2 regions of the Rhizobium sp. WSM1274 genome follow, and region 1 is predicted to be linked to the other one. Evidence: riboswitches for the same ligand, from Rfam matches in the RefSeq annotation. Region 1 holds a riboswitch; the other holds the start of a gene.
The links. Region 1 has a riboswitch for FMN ahead of ribB (3,4-dihydroxy-2-butanone-4-phosphate synthase). Riboswitches for the same ligand answer to the same signal wherever they lie in the genome.
Positions count from the first base shown of each region.

Region 2: it holds a riboswitch for FMN, as region 1 does, so the genes downstream of both, N2600_RS13810 (6,7-dimethyl-8-ribityllumazine synthase) here and ribB (3,4-dihydroxy-2-butanone-4-phosphate synthase) in region 1, are expected to answer to the same signal.

Region 1 covers NZ_CP104138.1:2,366,161-2,371,740, reverse strand. Annotated here, with positions in the region: gene mobB (molybdopterin-guanine dinucleotide biosynthesis protein B) at 1-423, opposite strand, end outside; gene mobA (molybdenum cofactor guanylyltransferase MobA) at 420-1,049, opposite strand; gene N2600_RS11960 (DMT family transporter) at 1,075-1,983, opposite strand; gene N2600_RS11955 (SDR family oxidoreductase) at 2,321-3,088, shown strand; gene ribB (3,4-dihydroxy-2-butanone-4-phosphate synthase) at 3,174-3,809, opposite strand; FMN riboswitch at 3,936-4,134, opposite strand; gene N2600_RS11945 (glucose 1-dehydrogenase) at 4,311-5,093, opposite strand; gene N2600_RS11940 (SDR family oxidoreductase) at 5,357-5,580, opposite strand, start outside.
Region 2 covers NZ_CP104138.1:2,727,176-2,732,755, forward strand. Annotated here, with positions in the region: gene N2600_RS13790 (adenylate/guanylate cyclase domain-containing protein) at 1-595, opposite strand, end outside; gene N2600_RS13795 (hypothetical protein) at 832-1,056, shown strand; gene N2600_RS13800 (GCG_CRPN prefix-to-repeats domain-containing protein) at 1,168-1,479, opposite strand; gene N2600_RS13805 (SRPBCC family protein) at 1,600-2,046, opposite strand; FMN riboswitch at 2,292-2,433, shown strand; gene N2600_RS13810 (6,7-dimethyl-8-ribityllumazine synthase) at 2,512-2,946, shown strand; gene N2600_RS13815 (VOC family protein) at 3,204-3,893, shown strand; partial or broken gene N2600_RS13820 (LysR family transcriptional regulator) at 4,034-4,918, opposite strand; gene ampC (class C beta-lactamase) at 5,042-5,580, shown strand, end outside.

The sequences.
Region 1 (5,580 bases):
GGCATGATCGGCGGCGATGGCGCAGATATGGGGATCGCTCGGCGCCAGCGGTTCGCGATTGGCGGCCTCCAGGCGGCGGGCCTCGATCTTCGGGATCGGCTCACGCTTGTAGCCTTCGATCAGCACGAGGTCGCAGGGGGCGAGGCGGGCGAGGATCTCCTCGAACTGAGGTTCAGGCGCGCCGCGCAGCTCGTGCATGATGGCGTAGCGGGTGCCGGAGACGATGGCGACCTCGTGGGCGCCGGCCTGGCGGTGGCGGTAGCTGTCGGCCCCGACCTTGTCGATGTCGAAATCATGATGGGCGTGCTTGATCGTCGAGATCCTGTAGCCGCGGCGGGTGAACTCCGTCACCAGCCGGACGGCGAGACCCGTCTTGCCCGAGTTCTTCCAGCCGGCGATGCCGAAGATTTTCGGTGCGGTCATCCGCGAAGGGCCTCCAGCCAGCGTTCCGCCTCGACGAGATCGTCGGGCGTGTTGATGTTGAAGAAGGGATCGAGCAGGCTGGCACGAGTCGGATGCAGCGGGAACGCCACTTCCGTTACGTCATGCCGTAACAGGAAGTCACGCACACGCCGCTTCTCGTCGCTGGCGATCCAGGCCTCGAGATCGGCGGCCAGCGTCACCGGCCAAAGCCCGAAGACGGGATGGCTGCGGCCCTCGGAGACGGCAATGGCGATTTGCGAGGGGTGTTCGACCGCTGCGGTAAGCCGGGCGACGAGATCGGCCGGGAAGAACGGGCAATCGACCGAGACCGTCACGACATGGGTGATCGAGGGAAGGCCGGCGGCATAGGCCATCGCCGCATGGATGCCGGCCATCGGCCCGGCCTTGCCGGGAAAACGGTCGGGAACGACAGGCACGTCCCCGGCGGCGGCATCGGCATTGACGGCAACGAGCAAGGCCTGCTGCGAGAGCCGGGTCAACACATGGCGGAGCAGGCTCTCGGTCCCAAGCATCACGCCTGCCTTGTCGCGGCCCATGCGCTGCGAGCGGCCGCCGGCCAGCACGACGCCTGCTATGTGAGATTTATCCAACGAGAATTCAGCCATCATCCTTCCTCAGCCATCATCTGCTTCAGACGGGCGCGCGCGGCGCGGATTCCTGCGCAATCGGCGACACACGGCGCTTAGCCTCACGATAGAATGTATAGAGGCCGGAGGCGATGACGATCGCAGCCCCGACGAGCGTCCAGCTGTCAGGCACTTCGGCGAAGAAAATGAAGCCGAGCAGAGAGGAGAAGATCAGGCTGGTATAGCGGAATGGCGCGACGAAGGAGATTTCGCCGGTGCGCATGGCGAGGATGACCGACTGGTAGCCGACGAGCACCAGCACCGATGCGAGCACGAGATGCCCAAGGGCGTTAGCGCTGACCGGCTGCCAGCCGCCGAGCACCGGGATGAGGAGCGCGCCGAAGAACGAGGCTGATATGGCTGTGATGACGGTTATCATCAGCGAGGGAATCTCCGGACTGATGCTCCGGGTGGCGAGATCGCGGCCGGCCGTCGTCAACACGGCGGCGACGCAGAGGAGGGCGGCGGCAGTGAATCCCTCAGGGCCGGGGCGGATGATGATCATCACGCCGACGAGGCCGACGAGGATCGCCGACCAGCGCCGCCAACCGACCGGCTCGCTGAAGAAGAGCGCCGCACCGAAGGTGACGACCAACGGCAGCGATTGCAGGATCGCCGAGGCATTGGCGATCGGCATCATGCCGAGCGCGGTGATATAGGTGACGGCGGAAAGCGTCTCGCAGATGATCCTGAAGATGATCATCGGCTCTAGCATGATGCGCCAGGAACGCAGCGCGCCCATTTTCCAGGCGATCAGATAGACAAGCAGGCTGGTGAAGAGGCCGCGCAGGAACATGATCTCGCCGGCGTTCATATAGGCGATCACCGATTTGGACAGAGCGTCGCTTGCAGAAAAGCCGGCCATCGCCATGCTCATACAGATGGCGCCCTCAGTATTGCGTGACCGCGGCATGAAGAGATTCCCGTTACCTGTGCGCTCCTTTTAATCGCGAAGATTCATCAAGGGAATCGGATGAATGTCACACAAAGCATAAATCGATGATGCGGTGCACAATGGTGCTGACGTCGACGCAGGCGCGTCGGTGGAGATCGCGACAAATCACCGTTTGATAAGGTGAATTCCGATACTTCCAGCGCAGCGATCAAGGTTCAAACCTGTCCCGCGGTGGCTGACGCTCAGACCGACATCGTCGGTCGTAAGCGGTTTTTCTTTTCCTGCGCGGGAAACGGGTGGCTGCATCGCCTGATGTTTGAGATCTCAGATGCCGCAAAACGAAGGAGAAACCGACATGACACTTCTGAATGGCAAGATCGCCATCATCACCGGCGCAAGCTCCGGCATCGGCCGCGCGGCGGCGAAACTCTTTGCGTGGGAAGGCGCCAAGCTCGTGGTCACCGGCCGGCGACAGGACGCGCTTGATGCCGTCATTGCCGAAATCGAGGCGGAAGGCGGGCAGGCCGTCGCCATATCAGGCGATGTCAGGGACGAGGCGCTGCAGGCAAGGCTTGTCGAGACGGCGGTCTCGCGCTTCGGCGGGCTCGATATCGCCTTCAACAATGCCGGCGTCATTGGCGAGATGGGGCCGGTGACAGGGCTTTCGCTGGAGGCATGGCGCGAGACGATCGAGACCAACCTCACCGCCGCCTTCCTCGGCGCCAAGCACCAGGCGGCGGCAATGGGAGCGCGCGGGGGATCGCTGATCTTCACCTCGACTTTCGTCGGCCACACCGCCGGAATGCCGGGCATGGCCGCTTATGCCGCCGGCAAGGCGGGGCTTATCGGCCTCGTGCAGGTGCTCGCCGCCGAACTCGGGAGGCAGAACGTTCGCGTCAACGCACTGCTGCCCGGCGGCACAGACACGCCAATGAGCATCACCAACGCGCCGGACGCCACGCCGGAACTGCTCGCCTTCGTGGTGGGACTGCATGCGCTGAAACGCATGGCGCAACCCAAAGAGATCGCCAATGCAGCGCTCTTCCTGGCCTCCGACATGTCGAGCTTCGTGACCGGCACGGCGATGCTGGCGGATGGCGGGGTTTCGATCAGCCGGACTTGAGGCGGACAAACGAAGTGCCGTCAGAGTCATCACTGCGGCACGTTCTTTGTTGCGGCGGCCTATGCCGCCGCAACAAAGGCATCGATCAGGCGACTTCGCGGACGTCTTTTGCCGCCTGGCGTTCGAGATAGGCAACCAGATCCTCGATGGTGACGAGCAGGAGGTTATGGCGTTTTGCAAAAAGGATGAGGTCGGGGAGCCGCGACATGGTTCCGTCGTCATTGGCGACTTCGCAGATGACGCCGGCCGGGGTCTTTCCGGCGAGGCGGGCGAGATCGACGGCAGCTTCGGTGTGGCCTGGACGGCCGAGCACGCCGCGGGGGTTGGCGCGCAACGGGAAGATATGGCCGGGGCGAGCGAAATCGGAGGGCTTTGTGCGATCGTCGACCAGGGCGCGGACAGTCGCGGCGCGATCGGCTGCCGAGATGCCGGTCGTTGTGCCCTTGAGATAGTCGACCGAGACCGTGAAGGCGGTTTTGTGCGATTCCGTATTGTTGGGCACCATCAGCGGGATATCGAGCGCATCGAGACGCTCGCCTTCCATGGCGATGCAGACGAGTCCGCGAGCATGGGTCATCATGAAGGCGATTGTTTCAGGTGTGACCGCTTGGGCGGCGACCACGATATCGCCCTCGTTTTCCCTGTCCTGGTCGTCGACGACGACGACCATCTCACCACGGGCAATGGCTGATATGGCATCTTCAATTCTTGCGATAGTCATGCTGTCTGGCCTTTCAAGGGTTATGTCAGCGGGCTGACATGGTCTGCTCGGCTCAATCCGTGAGCGAGCCTTCTTCCCTTGGGCGAACAAACGTCAGCCGACTCCGGGAGGGAGTACGACTGCCCGTGTTGTCCTCTTCCATCCGGACTATACCGTCGGCTCCGGCATCTCACCGGATCTGCTGACCTTCAGGCAATTCAAAGTGCTGCAGCGTCCTTTACGCGTCTGAAAGACGCGCGGTGCTGTAGTGCCGGAAGCGCTCGCGGGCTCCAAGATTGCTCCTGATACCGCCGGTGGGGAATTACACCCCGCCCTGAGAACATTGCAAAGATAGGATCAAAAACAGGCCGGTGGCAAGGTCACTCGACCGGCAAAAATGCAAAGCTGCCCTAACGCCGATGGACACACTGTTCACACGGAGGCGACGACCGTGTCGCCTTCCGCGCTTGTTCCATGCATGTCGTTGTGCCAAAACCGCTGCACACTTTTAGCCGACCTGCATCAGGACATGATCAGGCCACCGTCGACATTGATCGTCTGGCCGGTGATATAGGCGGCATCCTCGCTGGCGAGGAAGGTCACCAGGCCGGCGACGTCTTCGCCGGAGCCGGCCCGTTTCATCGGGATGCCCTCGACCCATTCCTTCATCAATTCGCCGGGAGCGTAGTTGCCGAGCAGCTTGCCCCAGGCCTGGTCGTTATAGGCCCACATGTCGGTCTCGATGATGCCGGGGCAGAAGGCGTTGACCGTGATCTTCTCGGTCGCGACTTCCTTGGCCAGGCTCTGGGTGATGCCGACGACCCCCATTTTCGAGGCGGCGTAATGCGGCGTGTAGATGAAGCCGTCACGGGCCTGGCCGGAAGCGGTGTTGATGATGCGGCCGCCGCGCTTGTGCTTGCGCATTCTTGATATCGCCTCCTGGGCGCACAGGAAGACCCCCTTGGTGTTGACGGCCATGACCTTGTCCCACTCATTTTCGGTCAGATCCTCGATGCGGGCAATGGTGATGACGCCGGCATTCTGGATCGAGACGTCGACCGAGCCGAATTCCCTCTCGGCGGCATCGTAGAGGGCGGTGACGCTCGCCTTGTCGGTGACGTCGCCGATGAAGGAGATCGCCTTGCCGCCTTCGGCCCGGATCTGTTCGGCAACGCCGTGAACCAGGTCCTCGTTGGCCGAGACGACGAGATTGGCGCCCTCGCGCGCAAATCGTCTAGCGATGGCGGCGCCGATGCCGCGGCTACCCCCGGTAATGACGACGGTCTTCTGCTCAAAGCGTTTCATGCTCTTTCCTTGTCCATCGATAAACAGCAAATCTGGGTGCGACCTACCGTGCGATCATTATTGGATCTCAACCGCTTGTCGCGAATTCAGGCAGTCTTGAGCGCCGATGACGGCCCGAGCCCTCATTCCGTTCGATCAGCGCGAAGGGCGGGCAGACGACGATATCGCACGCCGTCATACCCGTTAGTCCCTTCAGCGCCTCGATCTCAGCTAGGGAGGAAGCGAGACCGGTCACTTTCCAGCGGCGGTAATGAGCTTTCTCATCACCAGCAGCAGAAACCGCCGTCGACGAGAAGATCGACGCCGGTCACGAAACTTGCCGCATTCGACAGCAGGAACACAGCCGGACCGACCATCTCGTCGACTGTTGCCATGCGCTGCATCGGCGTCTGCTCTTCGAAGAGCTTGGTCTGGTGGACCATCTCCGGGCGGGTGTTCATGGGCGTTGCCGTGTATCCGGGGGAGATGGTGTTGACGCGAATGCCGC
Region 2 (5,580 bases), 360 kb from region 1:
TCACCTCGGAGAGGGCGGTGAAGTCGCGCAGATCGGCGCAAAGAAGGGCGGCGCGGATGGTCTCGCCGGATCCGCGGGCAAGCGCGCCGGCCTGCACTCGCGCGGCGCTACGGCGGCCGAGATAGGCTTCAAGCAGCGCTGCCCGCGCCTCGCGCGCCGCCAAAGCGGCGAGCGGCGCTGCGGCAAAACGCGCGACCTCGCGCAGCAGGCCAGCCTCGGCCGGGCCGAATGCACCTGCCCCTTCCCCGCTGGAAACCCTCGCCCAGCCGAGCAGCGGGCTGTCCGACCGATTATCCTGCGCAGGCCCGATCCGGTCCTCCCATACCGGCCCGAGCCCGGCCAGCCACTCGCGCCCGGCTTCGCTCCGCGGAGCCGCGGCAAAGGCCAAAGCCTCAATGACAGCGCCGGTCTCCGCCCGCCACAGCCAGGTGCGCCGCGCGATGATCGGATGCGGCACCGACAGCGTCAGCGCGCCGCCCAAAAGCTGCAAGCCATCGGCCAGCAGCCGGCGTCCGAGTTCGGCCAGAAACCATTCGGGACTGGGTGAGGCACCGGCCTCGTCAACCAGCCAGGCAAGGGGAGACGGCAGATCCATGGCTTAACATCGCACGCTGACCGGGGCGGCCGCAAGGATGTCCCCCGGGTGAGCGCAGGCAGCCACTCCGAATGTCCATGAGGACGTTCCCATCGACTCAACCTGTGGCCCCCAAAAGGACGACCGCATCCCCTGTCGAAAACCACCGCGGTGGAAAACAAAAAATAAACACTTTAAACTTGCGCGACTTTGATTCCATTATAAGGTCGTTCATCATCGTGTGATTGAGGGGTGCGATGGGTACGACATTCTGGCCGAAAGATCCGCTGGATGGGAACGACATGACGCTGCTGACGTCGATCCTTCGGCGATGGTGCGAAAGATATCAGGTCGAACTGACGGCGGAGGAGAGCAGCCGCAAGGCGAAGGAACTTGTCGAATGGTTCGAATTCGGCGTCAAGGATCCCGTCGAGCTCGAGGAATTGATCGACGACAAGCACTGGCTCGTCAGCAGGATCTGACCGTAGACAAATCGGGAGGACGCTGCCGGTCAGCGTCGACGAACCTATCTCATCAGAAAAGGCCGGGCGAAATCGCTCCGGCCTTCGTCCATTTTCACCTAAGCGAGACCCTTAATCATCATCATCCCGCCAACGCCGATCGCGATCCCAGCGCCGCTCATGGCGCCAGCGCGGACTATCCCAATCCCGGTGACGCCGCTCCCAGCCCCAGCGGGGCGGACCACCGTAGAAAGCTACCGGCGGCGGGCGTCTCCAGTTTGGCCGGCATTCGCCCCAGCGCGTCAGATGCCAGCCGCGACCGCAGGCGTAGTCGACCTTTGTGACATTGCTTTGCACATTGATTGTCCCAAGCGGCATCGCCTCCGCGGTGCCGAACGAGAGGCTGCCGGCAAGCAAGGCAGCCGCGATAGAAAGTGCCTTCATCGAGAACTCCATTTTCAATCCAGCCACCCCGAGCTTATGGCCGCTAAATTGAACTGGAGATGAATTGCGCGTTCATGTTTGACGCGCGCAGAGAGCGTGGTTGGCCCGCGAGGAAACCGCTCAAGTTCTGCCGTAAAAAGCGTCGGGACCCGGATCACGCCCGGCGGCGACCTCGGTCAGCCGCCCCAGGTAATGCGCCCAGCCTTCCGCATGGCCGGCACATTGCTCGGCGCTCGGCAGGCCGCTATGGGTGAGCCGCAGCAGCGTTCCGCCCCCCTGCTCGATCAGGTCGATCTCGACCAGGCTCGACCCTGGCGGCACCACTTCGCTGCCATCCCAGCCAAAGCTATAGGCAAGGCGATGAACCGGAACCACTTCTCGAAACGAGCCGCGCGCAAAGCGGGCGCCGGTGACGTTGACAAGATAGAGCCCGCCAGGCTGCGGCTCGACCTGCGCCTCCGTTCCCATCCAGCGCAGGATCTTTTCCGGGTCGGTCATCAGCGCGAACACCGCGGCCGGCGGCGCCGCGATATGCGCCTCGCGGTGGACGACGAAGGGGTCTTGCATCTCTCTCTCCCGTGGTTGCCACGGCCCTGCCCGCCTCCGGTGGAGACGGCGCATCCTGTCTTGCCGTGCTATTCTGACGTGAATGTCCTCACTGGATGCATGTAGGCGCAAGCGCATCCTCAGCAAGAGGGCTTGCCCGTCGCGATCAACCAACAAGCGAAATCGCCGCTTCGGAGCCCTGATCCTACATTGGCCGCGAAGCATTTCGACCTATTGCCAGCCCGTCGCCTTCCCCCTATTGTTCGCGCCGTTCTCAGGGCGGGGTGCAAGTCCCTACCGGCGGTATGTAATCAGATTGCGAGCCCGCGAGCGCCTTCTCAGGAAGGGTCAGCAGATCAGGTGAGATGCCTGAGCCGACGGTCATAGTCCGGATGAAAGAGAACGTGCGTTCCTGCCGCCCTTGCGGCTGTCGGGGACGTTCGTGATCGCCTTGGGTGATGTGTCTTTTCGCCAAAGGAGATTACCATGGCACCCACCCGCTATGCCTTCATCAAAGCCAGCTGGCACGCCGACATCGTCGACCGCGCCCTTGATGGCTTTCATCAGCTTATTCCGCCCGAGCAGATCGATGTGTTCGATGTTCCCGGCGCATTCGAGATGCCGCTGCTGTCGCGCGATCTTGCGGCAACTGGACGCTATGCCGCTGTCGTTGCCGCCGCCTTCGTCGTCGATGGCGGAATCTACCGCCACGAATTCGTCGCCCAGGCCGTCGTCGATGGGCTGATGCGCGCCGGCATGGATACCGGCGTGCCGGTGCTGTCGGTGTCGCTGACGCCGCATCAGTATCAGGAAACCGAGCATCACAAGCAGATCTACCGCGCACATTTCGTCGAGAAAGGGCGCGAGGCAGCAAAGGCGGCTCTGACGATCGGCAAAACCCGCGCCGCCCTTGCTGCGTAGGAACTTCCTGCACGCCGGCTCGACGAGCCGCAGGACGACAGACGAAGTGGCGGGGGACCGACCCCGCCGCCTCATCGGATCGACATGACCTCACCAACCGCAGGAATGAAAGCGACGCGCCGTGTGTCGCAGCGGAATCCGCTAATACCGGCCAAATCAGACAGAATAATTGATTCGACGACCCCACCGCGCCGTGGTCAACTTGGCCCGTCACGTGTCCGCAATTCTCAAGACATCCAGAACCCAAGGAGCTTAAGATGAGCAATGCACTGCGCAGCGAAACCCCCATCGAGACCCCGAGAACTCAGCCCGTCGACACCAAGCTCGAGGTGGTCGTCATCCCCGTTTCCGACGTCGACCGCGCCAAACGTTTTTACGACGGGCTGGGTTGGCGGCTCGACGCCGACTTCGCCAATGATGCCGATTTCCGGGTGATCCAGTTTACCCCGCCCGGCTCCGGCTGCGCGATCATCTTCGGCAAGAACGTCACCGCCGCAGCCCCCGGCTCAGCCCAGGGGCTTTATCTTATCGTCTCCGACATCGAGGCCGCCCGCCGCGATCTCATCGCCCGCGGCGTCGAGGTGAGCCAAGTGTTCCATGACGCGGCCGGCATCTATGCCGGCAAGGACGAGCCCTATCTGTTCGGGCGGCTGCGGATCGCCGGCCGCGATCCCGATCACCGCAGCTATCGCTCCTTTGCATCTTTCAAGGATCCCGACGGCAACGGCTGGCTGTTCCAGGAGGTCACCACGCGGTTGCCGGGACGCATCGATGCCGACGAGACGAAATTCACGACGTCGACAGACCTTGCGTCTGCGCTGCGCCGCGCGGCGACCGCTCACGGTGAACACGAGAAACGGAACGGCGGCAAACACGACGAGAACTGGCCGGACTGGTACGCCGAATACATGGTCAGCGAACAAGCCGGCAAGCAACTGCCCTTATAGGCAATGGCGGCGACATCCTCTGAGAAGCAACGGCATTTCGGTATGGCGCGCCCATGCCGAAATGCTCTATCGTGTCTTAGCCTAACATTACCGATCTCCTTGCCGGCGTCAGATCGAGTACCGGGATCCGCCAGAAGCCGTCATTGGGACGCGGGAGACATCTGCGACGTTACCCAACCGGAAAATGCGAGCATGGCCGCTGTTGGCGGCCTCGATTGAAGTCGGGTTAGCCATTAGCTCCCCAACGATATGGTGGTAGCAAAAGGTTGTCTGATAGCCCCCGAGGATAGGTGTCTGGAAAACATCGAAGGCGGGGCCAGAGCGATCCCCAGTCCTTGCAGGGCCGCCTCCATCATCGCCAGGGAAGAGTCGAAGACGATGCCTGCGTTTATCTGGGGCGCCGGAGGAACGTTCGCTGCGACAAACCAGGTGCTCCATTCGTCCGCCCTATAGCTCCGCAAAAGCGTCGCCTCGACCAGGTCTGCAGGCCGCCTCAAACGCTCGGCCAATTTGGGCGTGCACAGAGGAGAGAGCGGAGCGTCGAACAGACGCAGCGCTTCTGTGCCATGCCAGGAACCGCTGCCGAAGCGAATGGCAAAGTCCAGTCCCTCGGCCGCCATATCGATGCGATTATTGTTTGTCGAAATGCGCACATCGATGAACGGGTGCTGCCGTTGAAAATCCGAAAGCCTTGGCAACAACCAGCCGACGGCAAACGTCCCGACCACGCCAAGGAACAGCAATTCCCGCACCTGCCCGGCTTCAATCCGGTCCAACGTGATCGCCATCTGATCGAAGGAATTGGTCAAGGTCGGCAAAAGAGCTTCGCCTTCTGCGGTGATTTTCAAGCCTCTTGGGAGGCGCTGAAAAAGCGCAGCCCCCAATCGCCTCTCCAGGCTTTTGACCTGTTGGCTTACAGCGGCCTGGGTAACGCAAAGCTCAATCGCGGCACGGGTAAAGCTGAGATGTCTTGCCGATGCTTCGAAGGCCCTCAAGCCATTTAAAGGGAGGAATTGCCGAACCATCTTAGCCCTAGATTTTCTTGGATCTCCTCCGAGATATCATCGTTTGCTGCCGCAAAACAGTGCCGTTAAATGCCGTCCTCATGCGCCTTTGCGTTGATTGAAAGCTGCCTGCGGAGGATGAAAATGAATCGCAATTGGATAAAAACTCTATCGGCTACGTTGGTCTCGACATGTATTTCCACGAGTGGCTTTGCGGCCGACGAAATGAAACTGAAAGCCATCTCGGACGCCGCGATAAGACCAATTATGGATAAATACGGCATTCCGGGCATGGCCGTTGCCATCGCCGTTGACGGGCAGAACCACATCTTCAACTACGGCGTCGTGTCGAAGGACACTAACAGGCCCGTCACTCCGGCGACCATGTTCGAACTGGGATCGATCAGCAAAACCTTTACAGTCACCCTCGCCTCCCACGCGGACGTGACCGGCCGACTTTCGCTGTCGGACAAGGCAGGAAAATATCTTCCGTCGATGAACGGAAGACCCTTCGGCAATGTCGAGTTGATGAATTTTGGCACGCACACGGCTGGCGGATTTCCGCTGCAAGTTCCCGATGAAGTCAAAACCGAAAAACAGCTGATGGAGTATTTCGCAAGTTGGAAACCTTCATACGCCGCCGGAACGCACCGAACATACGCCAATCCGAGCATCGGCGTGCT